DNA from 3 places in the Streptomyces sp. NPDC005803 genome. Region 3 is predicted to be linked to each of the others. Evidence: riboswitches for the same ligand, from Rfam matches in the RefSeq annotation. Region 3 holds a riboswitch; each other region holds the start of a gene.
The links. Region 3 has a riboswitch for cobalamin ahead of ABZ454_RS11800 (ABC transporter substrate-binding protein). Riboswitches for the same ligand answer to the same signal wherever they lie in the genome.
Positions count from the first base shown of each region.

Region 1: another riboswitch for cobalamin. It lies ahead of ABZ454_RS04785 (CbtB-domain containing protein); the one in region 3 lies ahead of ABZ454_RS11800 (ABC transporter substrate-binding protein).
Region 2: another riboswitch for cobalamin. It lies ahead of ABZ454_RS13875 (ribonucleoside-diphosphate reductase subunit alpha); the one in region 3 lies ahead of ABZ454_RS11800 (ABC transporter substrate-binding protein).

Region 1 covers NZ_JBEXXO010000002.1:473,055-478,405, forward strand. Annotated here, with positions in the region: gene ABZ454_RS04770 (tetratricopeptide repeat protein) at 1-170, shown strand, start outside; gene ABZ454_RS04775 (GNAT family N-acetyltransferase) at 243-752, shown strand; gene ABZ454_RS04780 (CbtA family protein) at 914-1,687, opposite strand; gene ABZ454_RS04785 (CbtB-domain containing protein) at 1,717-1,932, opposite strand; adenosylcobalamin (AdoCbl) riboswitch at 1,978-2,071, opposite strand; gene ABZ454_RS04790 (histidine phosphatase family protein) at 2,195-2,779, shown strand; gene ABZ454_RS04795 (hypothetical protein) at 2,881-3,078, opposite strand; gene ABZ454_RS04800 (helix-turn-helix domain-containing protein) at 3,372-3,863, opposite strand; gene ABZ454_RS04805 (aldehyde dehydrogenase) at 4,038-5,351, shown strand, end outside.
Region 2 covers NZ_JBEXXO010000008.1:112,315-117,665, forward strand. Annotated here, with positions in the region: gene ABZ454_RS13875 (ribonucleoside-diphosphate reductase subunit alpha) at 1-2,285, opposite strand, end outside; cobalamin riboswitch at 2,423-2,554, opposite strand; gene ABZ454_RS13880 (GNAT family N-acetyltransferase) at 2,614-3,126, opposite strand; gene mctP (monocarboxylate uptake permease MctP) at 3,243-4,877, opposite strand; gene ABZ454_RS13890 (DUF3311 domain-containing protein) at 4,874-5,128, opposite strand.
Region 3 covers NZ_JBEXXO010000006.1:269,312-274,662, reverse strand. Annotated here, with positions in the region: gene ABZ454_RS11815 (hypothetical protein) at 1-1,163, opposite strand, end outside; gene ABZ454_RS11810 (acyl-CoA dehydrogenase) at 1,329-3,230, shown strand; gene ABZ454_RS11805 (hypothetical protein) at 3,227-3,403, shown strand; cobalamin riboswitch at 3,522-3,709, shown strand; gene ABZ454_RS11800 (ABC transporter substrate-binding protein) at 3,772-4,809, shown strand; gene ABZ454_RS11795 (iron chelate uptake ABC transporter family permease subunit) at 4,893-5,351, shown strand, end outside.

The DNA.
Region 1 (5,351 bases), on a different contig from region 3:
GGGCCGAGACGGAGCTGCGCGCGGTGCTGGAGCGCGACCCGGTCGAGCACTACGCACGGCTGATGCTCGGCCGCACGCTGGAGCGCCTGGGCCGGCAGACCGAGGCGGACACGCAGCTGCGGATGGCGGCCGCCCTGTCCGGGGACTTCACCCCGGCCGGTGACGCCTGACCGTTCCCCGCACCGGGCCGCGTCCGGATATCCGGATGCGGCCCGGCCGGACCGCGTGATACTCAACGGGGCATGACCGACCTCGTCACACCGCGCCTGATCCTCCGTCCGATGACCGTCACCGATGCCCAGCAGGTGGCGGCGGGCCGGCCGGCCGACGGGGTGCGCTGGGCTCCGGGCTACCCCTGGCCGGGCGAGATGGGGGCGGCCCGGCGGTTCCTGGACAGCTGCTCGGAAAGCGGCGACCCCACACCGTACGGTCCCTACGGGATACGGCGCCGCGAGGACGGGCTGGTGATCGGCGGAGCGGGGTTCCACGGGGCGCCCGACGAGAAGGGGCACGTCACGATCGGTTACGGGCTCGTGGAGTCGGTGCGGGGCCTGGGTTACGCCTCCGAGGCGCTGCGCGCGCTGCTGCGGTTCACCCGCGATCAGGGCATCGCGAGCGTCCACGGGGACACCGATCTCGACAACCTCGCCTCCCAGCGCGTCATGACCGCGGCAGGCATGCGCCTCGTGAAGGAGGACGCGCTGCTGAAGCACTACCGCGTCGACTGGGACGGACCCGCCCGTCAGGAGTGAGGCGGCTTCCGTACGCGACGGAGCCCGCCGGGGTCTCCCCCGGCGGGCTCCGGGCGTGCCGTGGACGTGCGGTGCACGCCCCGCCGCACGCGTCACGCCGATGCGGGCCGCGGCGCGCCGGGCCCCGGCGGCACCGGAACTCAGCCCGCGCGCACCGGAACTCAGCCCGCGACGCCGGCCGGCCGGTTCGCCCTGCCGCCCGCGGCGGCGCCCCTGGCCGGCCTCGGCACCAGCAGCCGTTCGGTGAGATGACCGAAGACCAGTCCGAAGACGGTCCAGAGCGTGATCTGCACCGCGAGCGTGGCCAGCCTGAACTCCCACAGCAAAGTGGCGGGGAAGTCCTTTCCGACCTCGTTGAACGACGGCAGGAACGCGTAAGCGATTCCGGTCACCAGCACATAGCCGGCGGCGCCCGCGATCGTGGCGTTCCAGTTGCCCAGGCGCGGAGCCAGTCGTCTGCCGAGGATGACGGCGCCGACGGCCAGCAGGACGCTCAGAGCGACCATCAGGAAGAACAACGCGGTGCGGCGGCCGATGGTGTCCGGGTCGCCGACCGCCGGCGGATTCGCCGGGTACTTCAGGAACGGCACGATGTACACGGTCAGCAGCGCCGCTCCCGCGATGAGCGCAGCCGTCGCCCTGGGGCCGAAGCGGCCCATCCGGCCGAGGGCGTAGCAGAAGACGAGTGCGGCGATGCCGCCGACGGCGACGCCGAAGACGAGTACACCGGTGGCGAGACCGCCGGTGGACTGCATGGTGCGGCTGACGAGTTCCTCGCCACCACCGTGGTCGTGGGCGTGCGACTCCTCGAGCGCGATGGCCGCGTCGACCCGTGACTCACCGAGGAAGTAGGCCACGAGAAGGGCGAACGCACCCGCGACGAGACCGGCCAGCATGCCGCGGACCAGCAGAGCTCTGACAGATATGGAGTTCATGAGGGGTTCCCCTGGATCGGCCCGATGGGTCAGTGGCAGGGGAAACCGAGGAGGTGGCGGCCGTCGTGGACCCACTCGTGCACGCCTTCGCCCGAGATGAGCGCGGTGGCGCCCTGCTCGGCGCCGACGAAGTACAGCAGGATCAGCATGAGGACGCCGAAGAAGGCCGCCCACGGGGCGAGGGTCTTCAGCGAGAGGGGAGTGATGGCGGGTGTGACGGCGGCGGGGGCAGCAGTCTGTGCCATGGCAGAACCTCCTGGGGGAACACGCGTCCCGATCGTGGTGCCTGAGACGAAGGTGCTGGGTCTGACTTCCCGCACAGATGCGGGTTCACAGTGGCGCGACCGTGCCGGATTCTCACCGGACTTCCGTCACACCCTCGTCATGTCGTCGCGACCATACCGCCTGGGCGCGGGAGCCGCCATGGTGCCCCCGCACGGTCCGGGCGGCCCGGACGCCGTGGTGTGCTTGGCCAAGTGGCCACAGTTCAGGGAGGGGAGAGCGGGCATGACGGTACGGGTGATGTTGATCTCACCGGCAATGAACGCCGCGCTGCGCGAGGCCCGGTTCGCGGGTGACGCGGCCCTCGACCAGGCCGGGTTCCGGCTGGCGCGGGCTGCCGTCGGCGCGGTGCCGGCCGCGGACCGGTGGCTGCGGGGGCCGTCCCGGCGGTGCGCGGGCACCTCGGAGGCGCTCGGACTGCGGCCGACGGTCGAACACGCCTTGCGCGACTGGGAGATGGGCCGCTGGTCCGGGGCGCGGCTGTCCGCGGTCAGTGAGGACGAGCCGGACGACGTGGCCGCCTGGCTGGCGGATCCGTCCACGGCTCCGCACGGGGGCGAGTCGCTGCTGGAACTGTGCGCCCGAGCGGGCACATGGCTCGACTCGCTGCACGGGGGCGACGCCGGCCGCGTCGCGGGGGTGGCCGAGCCCGCCGTGATCAGGGCCGCGGTCGTCCATGCGCTGGCCCTCCCGCCGCAGGCGTTCTGGCGCCTGGACGTGGCTCCGCTCACGCTGACGGAGCTCAGCGGGAGGGCGGGTCGGTGGAACCTGCACTGCGGCCGGCCGCTGGCACAGCAGGCGCCGGGCTGACGGACGTGGCGTGACGGGGGCCGGTCCGTACGCGTGCGAGGTGTGATCTCCGAGGCTGTCCCGTGATCCCGGGTGGCCGGCGCGCTCGCCGGCAGGCTGCCCTACCGTGCCGTCCTCGACGCGGAGCGGCCGGCTGACGCCTTCCGGCTGTCGACGCGCACGCACACCGAGTGGACCTTCATGTCCGGCACGGTCGACTCGGAGTCCTTCGAGCGGTTCTCGGTGGCACACTGCACCGGCGCCTGCGCCACCTCATGGACCTGGCCGGGGTCCGGACCCGGATGCAGCTCGGCGGTCATGCCGGTCACCGGGGGTGCACCGGAGGACGTGGCAGCCCCCTGCGGCTGCTCGCCGTCAGGGGGCGACCATGACACGCGTACGGCGAGTGGTGGAACGGGGCGCCGGGCGGGGCCGTCGCGGGGCGAGCGCCGATGCCGAACATGGCTCCCGGCACTCGCGCGACGCCGCGGGCGGACTCCTCGATGACCGGCCGCCCGTGACGCTGGGCTCGCCGTCGTGGAGAGCGGCTCGCGCGATACCCGGCCCCGTGCCGACCGCGGCGGCCGGCGCACGGTCGACCTGTGCCGCTCGATCAGGTCGCCGCTCCCAGCCCGTGCAGGAAGGTGTCGACAACGACGTCGGCCGCCTGCGCGGCTTCGAGGTCGGGCATCTGCCGGGCCACGAGATGCATGAGCTGGGGCAACAGCGCCCCGGCCCACCCCTCGGGTGTGCCGGGGCGGAGCAAGCCCTCGTCGATGGCGCGCCGGAGAAAGGTGTCGACGTCCCGGATCGACGCGTCCCGCCGCGCGCGGATTTCGTCGTCGGCGAGCATGCGGGCCAGATCCACGGGCCAGGTGCGATTGACACCGATGATGTTCTCCACGTAGCGGTGCAGGGCCACGGCGACCGGGGCCTCGCGCAGCCTCGCGTCCGCGATGGCCCCTTCGATGGCCTCCAGCCGGCATGCGTAGATGGCCGCGAGCAGTTCCTCGCGGGAGGCGAAACGCCGGTAGACGGTACGCCGGTCCACCCCGGCCTCGCCGGCGATGCGCGCGATGCTCACACCCGGATCGGCGGCGAGCATGCGGGCTCCCGTGGTCAGGACGGTTTCCAGGTTGCGTGCTGCATCGGCTCTCACCCCGCCACCGTACCTGGACTGAGGAGGATAGGCGGCGTACAGGCACGCTTATGTGAAGCTAACAGCCAGAAGCGCTACAGTGATGTGACAGTTAGAGACGGCTTCCGAAGGGGACAAGAAATGATCACCTACGACAGGCTCTTCATCGCGGGTGCCTGGACGGCCCCGAGCACCGCGGAACTGCTCGACATCCACTCCCCGCACGACCGGTCCCTGATCGGCCGGGCGGCGCAGGCGCGGCCGGCCGATGTGGACCGCGCCGTGGCGGCGGCGCGCACCACGTTCGACGCGGGCGTGTGGCGCGGGACGGCTCCGGCGGAGCGCATCGCCCTGATGCGGCGTTTCAACGAGCTGCGTGAGGCGAACGCGGCAAGGATCGCGGCGCTGATCTCGGCGGAGAACGGCTCCGCCGGATGGTTCACCCTGGCCGGTCAGTCAGGTCTGACGCGACAGGCGAACGCCTACCTGAAGGCGGCACAGGAGTTCGCCTGGGAGGAGACACTGACGCCGAGCGATCCCGATGCGCCGGCGCGCAGTGTGGTGCGCCGCGAGGCCGTCGGAGTGGTGGCCGCGGTGATTCCGTGGAACTCCCCGTTCTCCTCGGCGACATCGAAGATCATCCCCGCACTGCTCGCCGGGAACTCGGTCGTCCTGAAGGTGTCACCGGAGAACTCGTTGAGCATGGGATTCCTGGCTGACCTGCTCCTACGGACCGGCCTGCCGGAGGGCGTGGTCAGTGTCCTGCCGGCGGAGCGTGAGACCAGTGAGTACCTGGTGTCGCACCCGGACGTGGACAAGATCGCCTTCACCGGTTCGACGCGGGCCGGGCGCCGGATCGCCTCGATCGCCGGCGAGCAGCTGAAGCGGGTCAGTCTGGAGCTGGGCGGCAAGTCGGCCGCCGTCATCCTGCCGGACGCCGACGTCGCCAAGGCGGTCCAGGGACTGAAATTCGGTTCACTTCTCAACAACGGCGAGTCATGCATCGCACAGACCCGGATTCTGGCACCACGTTCCCGGTACGAGGAGGTCGTGACAGCGCTGAAGGAACTGGTGGAGTCGCTGAAGGTCGGCGACCCCGACGACCCGGACACCTTCATCGGCCCGATGATCCGTCAGGACCAGCAGCAGCGCGTGCGCGACTACATCGCGCTGGGCATCGAGGAAGGTGCCCGTCTGGTGACCGGCGGCCCGCAGGTCCCCGAGGGTCTGGAGAAGGGCAACTACGTCACCCCGACGGTGTTCGCCGACGTCGACAACTCGATGCGCATCGCGCAGGAGGAGATCTTCGGCCCGGTCCTGGTCGTCATCGCGTACGACGACGAGGATGACGCCGTACGCATCGCCAATGACTCCGAGTACGGGCTGTCCGGCGGGGTGTGGTCCTCCGACGAGAGCCACGCCCTGGCCGTTGCCCGCCGGATCCGCACCGGCACG
Region 2 (5,351 bases), on a different contig from region 3:
TACGTGGTCTTCAGCCCCTGCTTCCAGGCGTACGCGTACATCGAGGAGAGCTTGCCGATCGTCGGCGTCTCCAGGAACAGGTTCAGCGACTGGCTCTGGTCGAGGAACGGCGTCCGGGCCGCCGCCATGTCGATCAGGCCGCGCTGCGGGATCTCCCACGCCGTGCGGTACAGCGCCCGCACGTCCTCGGGGATCCACCCGAAGCCCTGCACCGAGCCGCTCGCCTCGCGCAGCGCCTCACGGGTCCGCGCGTCCCACACGCCGAGCTTCTTCAGCTCGTCCACCAGGTAGGCGTTGACCTGGAGGAACTCACCGCTGAGCGTCTCGCGCTTGAAGAGGTTGGAGACCTGCGGCTCGATGCACTCGTACACCCCCGCGATCGAGGCGATCGTCGCCGTCGGAGCGATGGCCAGGAGCAGCGAGTTGCGCATGCCGGTCGTCGCGATCCGGGCCCGCAGGGCGTCCCAGCGCTCCGGCCAGTTCAGCTCGGTGTCGTAGTGGTCCGGGTGCAGCACACCGCGGGCGGCACGCGTCTCGGACCACGCGGGCAGCGGGCCCGAGCGCTCCGCGAGGTCGCAGGACGCCTCGTAGGCGGCGAGCATGATCCGCTCGGAGATCTTCGTGGACAGGGCACGGGCCTCGGGGGAGTCGAACGGCAGCCGCAGCAGGAAGAAGACGTCCTGCAGGCCCATGGCGCCCAGACCCACCGGCCGCCAGCGGGCGTTGGACCGGCCGGCCTGCTCGGTCGGGTAGAAGTTGATGTCGACGACCCGGTCGAGGAAGGTCACGGCCGTACGGACGGTGGCGTCCAGGCGCTCCCAGTCGATCGAGCCGCCCTCGACGAAGGCCCCGAGGTTGACAGAGCCGAGGTTGCAGACGGCCGTCTCGCCGTCGTCCGTGACCTCCAGGATCTCCGTGCACAGGTTCGACGAGTGCACGACGCGGCCCGGCTCGGCGGTCTGGTTCGCGGTGCGGTTGGAGGCGTCCTTGAACGTCATCCAGCCCTGGCCGGTCTGGGCGAGGGTCCGCATCATCCGGCCGTAGAGCTCCCGGGCCGGCATGGTCTTGCGGGCCAGGCCCTTCGCCTCGGCGGCACGGTAGGCGGCGTCGAACGCGTCGCCCCACAGGTCGACGAGCTCGGGCACGTCGGCCGGGGAGAACAGCGACCAGGTGCCGTCCGCGTCGACCCGGCGCATGAACTCGTCCGGGATCCAGTGCGCCAGGTTGAGGTTGTGCGTACGCCGCTGGTCCTCACCCGTGTTGTCGCGCAGCTCCAGGAACTCCTCGATGTCCGCGTGCCACGTCTCCAGGTAGACGGCGGCGGCGCCCTTGCGCCGGCCGCCCTGGTTGACCGCGGCCACGGAGGCGTCGAGCGTCTTCAGGAACGGGACGATGCCGTTGGAGTGCCCGTTGGTGCCGCGGATCAGTGAACCGCGGGCGCGGATACGGGAGTACGAGAGACCGATGCCGCCCGCGTGCTTGGACAGGCGCGCCACCTGGTGGTAACGGTCGTAGATCGAGTCCAGCTCGTCCAGCGGGGAGTCCAGCAGGTAGCAGGAGGACATCTGCGGGTGCCGGGTGCCGGAGTTGAAGAGCGTGGGGGAGGAGGGCAGGTAGTCGAGCCGGCTCATCAGCCCGTACAGCGCGGCGACCTCGTCCAGGGCGCGCGCGGAGGTGTCCTCGGCGAGCCCGGCCGCGACGCGCAGCATGAAGTGCTGCGGGGTCTCGATGACCTGCCGGGTGGTGGGGTGGCGCAGCAGGTAGCGGCTGTGCAGGGTGCGCAGGCCGAAGTAGCCGAAGCGGTGGTCGGCGCCGTCGGCGAGGGACCGCCCGACGAGTGCGTCCAGGGCGGCCGCGTGGAGCGTGACGAACTCGGCGGTGCGGTCCGCGATCAGGCCCTCGCGGTGCCCGACGGCGACGGACGCGGAGAACGACGTCGCACCCTGTCCGGCCGCCTCGTCCGCGATGGAGCGGGTGAGGAGACGGGCGGCGAGCCGGGAGTAGGCGGGGTCCTCGGAGATCAGGCCCGCGGCGGCCTCGGTGGCCAGCGAGCGCAGCTCGGCCTCGTCCGACCGGGCGCTGCGTCCGCGCAGCGCCGCGGCGGCGACACGGCCGGGGTCGGTGTCGGGCAGATCGGCGGTGAGGTCGGTCAGGGTCCGCAGCAGTGCGGTCCCCGGTCCGTCCTTCGCGGGTCCGCCGGAGCTGACGGCTTCGGATCCGGCCGTTTCCGGCTCGGCTGCTTCGGACTCGGCCGCTGAAACCGGATCGGCTGGCGCGATGGTCACCGGTGCTCTCCCTCGCTCGGCTCGGGGCCTTCGGGGAGCGGGGGCAGCCGGGCGGGGCGGTACCCGGCAGGGCAGCGCTCCGTGCGGCGTCCACCGGCCCATCCACGAGGCCCGGACGTCTGGGCATCCGGATCGGTCGAACCGGACGCGCTGCCGGCAGGAGTTCGGACTCGGGGGTGCACAAAAGCACACCGAACACACCGTTGCGGGACAGTTCCGGATTCGCACCGGATTTCCCTGCGGCGACAGCGAGCATGAGCATACATGTGGGGGCTGCCCGATGCGGCAGCCCCCACATGTTGTGTCGTACGAGGTCGCGGTACCCCTTTCACCGCAAGGGCCGCAGCTCCAGACGGTAGGTCAGCAGTTTGAGGTCGTCGAGCGGATTCCAGTCCCTCTCGGGGGTCCGTACGAAGCCGAGGCGCCCGTAGATCCGATGGGCGCCGCGCATGGCCGGCTGCGTGGACAGGACGAGCCCCGTGACCCCCGCGGTCTCCCGTGCGCGGTCGATGCAGGCCCGCACGAGCGCCTCGCCCGCCCCGGCGCCCCGGGCCTCACGGGAGACCGCGAGCATCCGGAACTCGGCCTCGTCGGCCGTCGCGATGTCGGCCCACGGGTTGCCCGGCGCGGCGTAGGTGACGCCGCCCAGGACGCGGCCTGCCGCGTCGGCCGCCACCAGCACCTCGGCCTCGGCGGCCCTGCGGGGGACGTCGCGCAGCTGCACCAGATAGGGGTCGTCGGCGCCGTAGTCCAGGAGGCCGTCGCCGAGATAGGCCTCGGCGGTGATCTCGCCGAGGAGCGCGTGCTCGGCGGGTGTGACGGGGCGGATCGTCATGTCCATGGACGGGAGTCTGCCGCACCCGGGGGCCGTGACCGCAAGGGATTTCCGCCGGACGCGCGGACGGGCCGCCGCACCCCTTCGGAAGGGGTACGACGGCCCGTGTGCCGTGCCCGCGATCAGTGGCCGCCCGGCGCGCCGGCCGTGGCCGGCGGGAGCTCCGTCTGCACGCCCGGGTCGCCCGCGTCCGCGGTGTAGTCGCCCGGAGCGGTCTCGTCGACCCCGGCGGGCGCCTTCGCGGCGTTCAGGACGAAGGTCAGGACGACGGTGACCACGACGTTCAGCACGAAGGCCGTCAGACCGATGTAGCCGATCTCGCCGATGCCCGGGATCTCCTTGGAGGACCCGCCGAAGTGCTTCTGGGTCGGGCTCGCGACCCCGTAGGCGGCGAGCGTCCCGTAGACCATCCCGACCGCCCAGCCCGCGAGCAGGGCCCAGCGGTGGAACCACCGGGTGAACAGCCCGCCGACCAGGGCCGGCATCGTCTGGAGGATCCAGATCCCGCCGAGCAGCTGGAAGTTGATCGCGACCGTCTTGTCCATGGTGAGGACGAAGGCGAGCGCGCCGACCTTCACCAGCAGCGAGACCAGCTTGGAGACCTTGGTCTCCTGCGCGGGTGTCGCGTCGGGCTTCAGGAAGTCCTTGTAGATGTTGCGGGTGAACAGGTTCGCCGCGGCGATCGACATGATCGCGGCGGGCACCAGCGCGCCGATGCCGATGGCGGCGAACGCCACGCCCGCGAACCAGTCGGGGAACATGTTCTCGAACAGCTGCGGGATCGCCAGCTGGCCGTTGTCCACCTTGACCCCGGCGGCGATCGCCATGAAGCCGAGCAGCGCGAGCAGGCCCAGCATCAGCGAGTACAGCGGCAGGATCGTCGTGTTGCGGCGGATCACGTCACGGCTGCGGCTGGAGAGCGTCGCCGTGATCGAGTGCGGGTACATGAAGAGCGCCAGCGCCGACCCCAGTGCCAGGGTGGCGTAACCCCACTGCCCCGCCTCGCCGGGCGCGAGTCCGGCCACCGGTTTCCCGGCCGCCTCGTTCTTCGCCGAGAACGCCTCGCCCGCCTTGGCGAAGATGTCGTCGAAGCCGCCGAGCTTGATCGGGATGTAGATGATCGCCACGGCGATGACCAGGTAGATCAGTCCGTCCTTGACGAACGCGATCAGCGCGGGTGCGCGCAGGCCGGAGGAGTACGTGTACGCGGCGAGCACCGCGAACGCGATCAGCAGCGGCAGGTCCTTGACGAACCAGTGCGTGTTCTCGCCACCGCCGACGCCCATCACGTCCAGCACCGCCTGGATGCCCACGAGTTGCAGGGCGATGTACGGCATCGTGGCGAGGATGCCGGTGACGGCGACCGCCAGCGAGAGCCCCTTGGAGCCGAAGCGTCCGCGGACGAAGTCGGAGGTGGTGACGTAGCCGTGCTTGTGCGACACCGACCACAGGCGCGGCAGGAAGGTGAAGATCAGCGGGTACACCAGGATGGTGTAGGGCACCGCGAAGAAGCCGGAGGCCCCCGCCGCGTAGATCGCCGCGGGAACGGCGACGAAGGTGTACGCGGTGTAGAGGTCGCCGCCGAGCAGGAACCAGGTGACCCAGGTGCCGAACGACCGTCCGCCCAGGCCCCATTCGTCGAGGCTGGCCTCGTTCTCGGCCTTGCGCCACCGGGCGGCCATGAAGCCGACCACCGTCACGGCCAGGAAGAAGAAGATGAAGACGCCGAGTGCGACGCCGTTCACGCCGTCCTTCATGCCGACGCACCCCCCTTGCGGGAGCGCTGGTCACGCTGCCACAGCTTGTACGCGATCATCGTGAGCGCGGTCGAGATCAGCACCCACAGCATCTGGTACCAGTAGAAGAACGGGATACCGATGAAGGTCGGGTCGACCTTGGCGTACGAACTCACCCAGAGCATCGCCACGAACGGCGCGATGAGACATAGGGCGATGACCACCCGCACCGGTGTGACGGTGGGTGGCTTTCCTTCTGGGTCTTCTGGCATGGCGGCGACTCCGTCCCCTCGCTGATCACCTCGTGTAACGCGCACGAAAATCTAGGCGAGGGTTCCGCCCATCGTCACCCCCTGTCCGCATTGCGGTCCGGCAACGGTCCCGTGACGTCGGACGCCTGACCGAAATGACGCCAAACGTCGGGGCGTTGGTCCAGACCAAGTTTGTCCAGGCCGAGTGGGCGGCTGTTCCCGGAGCGCCGCACAGCCCCCGGGA
Region 3 (5,351 bases):
GCGACGGCCACCACGACCACCGTCCAGTTCAACGGCCGCCTGGCCCGGTGCACCCACCTGCCGACCGGACCGCCGGTGAAACCGGCCGCGTCCCGCACGGCCCCGATGCCACCGCTCCACATCGCCATGACCCGGGTCGCCGCGCGGCCCCGGCCCGTGAGCCAGGCGGCGAGCGCCACCACCGCGCCGACGGTGACCACCAGCCGGACCCCGGCGCGCAGGTAGCCCGCCAGCGCGTCGAACACGGCCCCCGCCGCCGGCTGCGAGACGTCCGGGGGCAGGCTGTCGAGATAGAACGCGCGCCCCGCCCACAGCCCGAGCCCGAGCAGTGCGGCACCCACCGCCACCGCCAGCGCCGCGGTGACGAGCGCCCGTCGGCGGCGCACCGCGAGCAGCACCCCGGCCGCCGCGACCAGCAGGGTGAACACGGGCAGCCAGAAGCCGAGGAGTTCGAGCGCCCGGAACCCGCTCTTCGCCTTGCCCACCGAGTCCGAGGTCAGGAGGGTGAAGTCGGTGTGGATCTCGGGGATCTTCCCGGCGACCGTCAGACCGCGCTCGACGAGCCGCTGTTTCACCCGGTCGATGACGGGAGCGAGGTCCAGGGTGACGGTGTCGCCGTTCAGTTCCACCGCGCCGCCGCCCTCACCGGTCAGGGCCTTCACGACGGAGCTGTGGGCGGACCTGTTGAGGCCGCTCCAGACCCGCTCGAAGCCCTCGCTGGTGACGAACCGTTCCACGGTGCCGTGCACAAAGGTCCGCACGCCCGTGGTGAGCGGCCCGCCGAGCTTGGTCAGCGCCTTGTCCACCACGGGGCGGTCGGCCGGGGCGACGTCCGCCAGCAGCGCCTCGGTGCCGAGATGCGCCATGACGGCATCGGTGACGCGTTTCGTCACCGCCGCCTGCACATCGGGGTCGGAGGCCAGCGGCTCCATCATCTCCACATAGCGGTCCGTGTCCCCGGCCACCTCGCTCGCCCAGCTGGACAGGACGCTCAACGGGGTGAGCACCGCCGCCACCAGGATCAGCAGGGCCGCGAGGAACGAACGCGGGCGCAGCCGTGAGCGGGCCGGGGCGCGGGCCTCCAGCTGCGCCACCCTCGCACGCAGGGCCTCGAGTTCCGCGTGCTCGTCCTGTGCCGGCGGCTGGTCAGGGTGCCGTTCCATGACCCAAGGGGATGCCCTGCCGGCCCGTACAGCGCGGCGGATTGCTGCATACAGGCGACCGGCCGGCGGCCGGGCCACCGTCGGCCGGCCCCGACGGACGCGGGGAAACCGGTGCGGACGCCGAGAGTGGAGTGTCTCGGACGTTTCCTGGTCGTTCCCGCTTTCATGAACACCGTTTTCGACAGTGCTGAACCCTCGGGTCCCGGAACGGGGCCGGCCACCGACCTGCTCACCACCGTGCTCCTCGGGCCGGACGCCCGTCGCGAGCACGGCTTCTGGCGCCGGCTCGTCGCCACCGAGCCGTTCCGCCGGCCGGCCTGGCCGCCTTGCGGACCCACCCCCGACGAGCGCCTCGCCCTCGCCCACGCACGGCTGCGCGCACTCAACAACGCCCTGGACAGCGCCGCCCGCCCGGCGGCCGACCCACGCGCCCTGGCCGCTCTGCACGAGTGGATCGCCCCGGTGGACCCGGCACTCGCCACCGTCGCGGGCATCCACTACAACCTCTTCCTCGGCAGCCTCCTGGACCACGACCCCGACACCCCTCGCGATCTGTCGGACTTCCTCCGGCTGCGACGGATCGGCACCTTCCTCTGTACGGAGGTGGCGCACGGCAACGACGCGGCCGCCGTCGAGACGACCGCCACCTACGACCCCGGCCGGGACGGGTTCGTCCTGCACACCCCGCACTGCGGCGCACAGAAGTTCATGCCCAACACCAGCCCGGCCGGCGGCCCGAAGTCGGGACTCGTCGCCGCGCGGCTGATCGTCGACGGCGCCGACCAGGGCGTGTTCCTGCTGCTGGTGCCGCTCACGGACGCGTCCCGGGCCCTGCCCGGGGTCCGGGTTCGCCGCCTCCCCGCACGGATGGGCAGTCCGGTCGACCACTGCCTGACCTCGTTCGACCAGGTCTTCGTCGACCGCGGGGCGCTGCTGGGCGGCGCGCAGGGGCGGGTCGGCGACGACGGGGTGTTCCGCAGCGACATCGAGGGGCGCAGGCGCCGCTTCCTCGCTTCGATCCGCAGGGTCACCACAGGCCGGATCTGCATGAGCGCCAGTGCGGTGGGCTCCGCACGGGCCACGCTGGCCGTCGCCGTCCGCTACGGCGGCCACCGCTTCGTCTCGGGGGGCCGCACCTCGCCGCCGGTGCCGGTGGTCGCCTACCGCAGCCACCACGGTCCGCTCGCCGAGGCCATGGCCACCGTCTTCGCGATGAGCCTGCTGCACCGGCGCGTACTCGACCGGTGGGAGGAGGCGGCGGCGCGCCCTCCGGCGGAACGGGAGGCGGCCGAGCGGCTGGTCGACATCGCCAAGGGATGGATCACCTGGCAGGCCCGCTCCGTGATCGTCGAATGCCGGGAACGGTGCGGCGCCCAGGGGCTGCTGGAGAACAACGGGATGACCGAACTCGTCACCGGGATCGAGGGCGCCATCACCGCCGAGGGCGACAACCTGGCCATCCACTCCAGGGCGGCCGCCCAGCTGCTCTTCGATGCGGCACGCGACCCGCAGGAGGAACCGGCCGCCGGCCCCCCGGACGCCGACCTCACCGACCTGCGGTTCCTGGGCCGGCTCCTGGACCAGGTGGAGCGCCTCTGGTTCGCCAGGGCGTCCGCACGGATGGCGCGGGTGCCGGACGGCGGCACACTGGAGCGGTGGAACGCCGCGTCCGGTCCCGCGCTGAGAGGGGTCGAGGCGCATGCGTACCGGCAGGCGGCCTTGGCGTACGACAGCGCGCTCACGGCCCTGCCCGACGGTGAGGCCCGTGAGCGGCTGGGCGAACTGGCCCGGCTGTTCGCTCTGCGCTGGGTCGCGCGCAACAGCGGGGACCTGCTCGCCGCCGGCCATCTGACCGCCGGTCAGGTCGACGGGCTCACCGATGCCACCGAGCAGCTCGTGGCCGCCGTGAGCGGCCGTCTCCCGGAACTCGCCGAGTCCTTCGCCCTGCCCCGGGAACTGCTCGCCGACTGGCCCATCACGGGTGCTCGCTACGCGGACGCGTACGACGATCCGGGCGCCTCCTGGCACACCGCGGCCGCCCGGGAACCCGCCGGGGGCGCGCGATGACGGGCACAGCGCGGCCGGGAGCCGGCGTGCTGTCGCACCGGGTGGCGGCCGTGGCCGGGCGCCTGGGCGTCCGTATCGTCCTGCTGGCCTTCTGGGGGACCGCGGCCGTGCTCTCCTGGTGGTGCGAGGGGCAGCGCGTCCCTGGTGGCGAATCGGTTCGCCCCAAGGCGTGACCGGAGCGAGGCCGATCTGACCTTCCGGCGCCGGGGCGGCGGGGCGGCCCCCCGCCCCGGCCGCCCCGCCGCCCCCGGGCACCGGTGCGAACCGCCGCTGAGCTGCGCGGAGGCTCGTGGTAGCGTGCCCCGAGCCAGTCGAACTCCACGTAGGGGTCAGGGAATCCGGTGTGAATCCGGAACTGACGCGCAGCGGTGAGGGGGACGGGCGGGGCCACGGCCACTGGGAGACCCACGGTTTCCCGGGAAGGCGTCCCGTCCGCTTGAACCCGAGTCCGAAGACCTGCTGGCACCCGCGGTCCGGTACCGGGCCGCGGAACTCCGTACAGCGGGCCCCGCGCATGGGCCCAGAGACGCCGAGGTACTCCGTGCCGCCCATAGCCGGCCCCGCCCGTTCCGCCGCCCTGCTCACCGTCGCACTGATCCTGCTGACGGCCTGCGGCGGCGGCACGGACAGCACCTCCGCCACGTCCGGCGGCGAGGGCTATCCGGTGACCCTGGAGAACTGCGGACGGACCGTCACCGTGAAATCGGCGCCCAAGCGCGCCGTTGCGGTCGACCAGGGATCGACCGAGATCCTGCTCTCACTGGGTCTCGCCGACCGGCTGGCCGCCACGGCCACCTGGACCGACCCGGTGCTGAAGGGGCTGGAGAAGGCCAACGCCGGCGTACCGAGGATCGCCGACAACCGCCCCTCGTCGGAGAAGGTGCTGGACCTGGAGCCCGATTTCGTCAGCGCCTCCTTCGAGTCGACCCTCGCCAAGGGCGGTGTCGCCCCCCGCGAGCAGTTCGAGGAGCTCGGCGTCCCCACCTACGTCTCGCCCGCCGACTGCACCGCCAAGGACAACAGCAAGGACGGCGACGGGGTCCGCACCGGCGCCCTCACCATGGACAGCGTCTACACCGAAGTGCGTGAGCTGGCTGCGGTCTTCGGCGTTCCCGGCCGGGGCGAGAAGCTCGTCGCCGAGCTGCGCGCCCGGGTCAGGAAGGCAAGGAGCGCCATCGATGCCTCCGGAGTCACCCTGATGTACTGGTTCGCCAACTCCGAGGCCCCGTACCTGGCCGGCTGCTGCGGCGCCCCCGGCATCATCACCCGGGAACTCGGCGCGAGGAACGTCCTCGACGACACCCACGAGGAATGGCCGCAGGTCAACTGGGAGACGGTCGCCGACCGCGACCCGGACGTGCTGGTCATCGGCGACCTGACCCGCAGGTCGCAGACCGCCGAGAGCGCCGCGAAGAAGATCGCCTTCCTGGAGTCGAACCCCGCCACGAAGAACATGGCCGCCGTCCGGCACAAGCGCTACGTGCTGCTCAGCGGCCAGGCCATGAACCCGACCATCCGGACCGTCGAGGGCGTGGAGCGCGTCGCCGCCGGGCTGCGTACCTTCGGGCTCGCGGGGTGACGGACACCGAACGGATCGCGGCGCCGCGCGAGGACGCGGGTGGGTACGCCCGTCCGGCCCCGAGGCGTCTCCGGGGCGGGCTCCTGTGGGCCGGCGGGCTCCTGCTGCTCGCCGCGTCGATCGCGGTGGCCGTCACCATCGGCCCGGCCCGGATCTCCGTCGCCGATGTCTGGTCCACGGTCGCGTCCCACCTCGGTGCCGGTGAGCCGGGGCTCAGCCCGATCCGCGACGGCATCATCTGGAACCTGCGCATGCCGCGCACCCTGCTCGCCGCCGTCTGCGGCGCGGGGCTCGCGGTCTGCGGCACCGTGATGCAGTCGCTGCTGCGCAATCCGCTCGCCGACCCGTTCGTCCTCGGGGTCTCCTCCGGGGCCTCGACCGGTGCGGTCGTGGTGGTCGTCCTCGGCGTCGGCGGGGGAGCGGTCTCCCTGTCGGCCGGGGCGTTCACCGGTGCGCTGTGTTCCTTCGCCCTCGTCATGCTGCTCAGCCACAGCCTCGGCGGCAGCACCGACCGGGTGGTGCTGTCCGGGGTAGCGGCCATG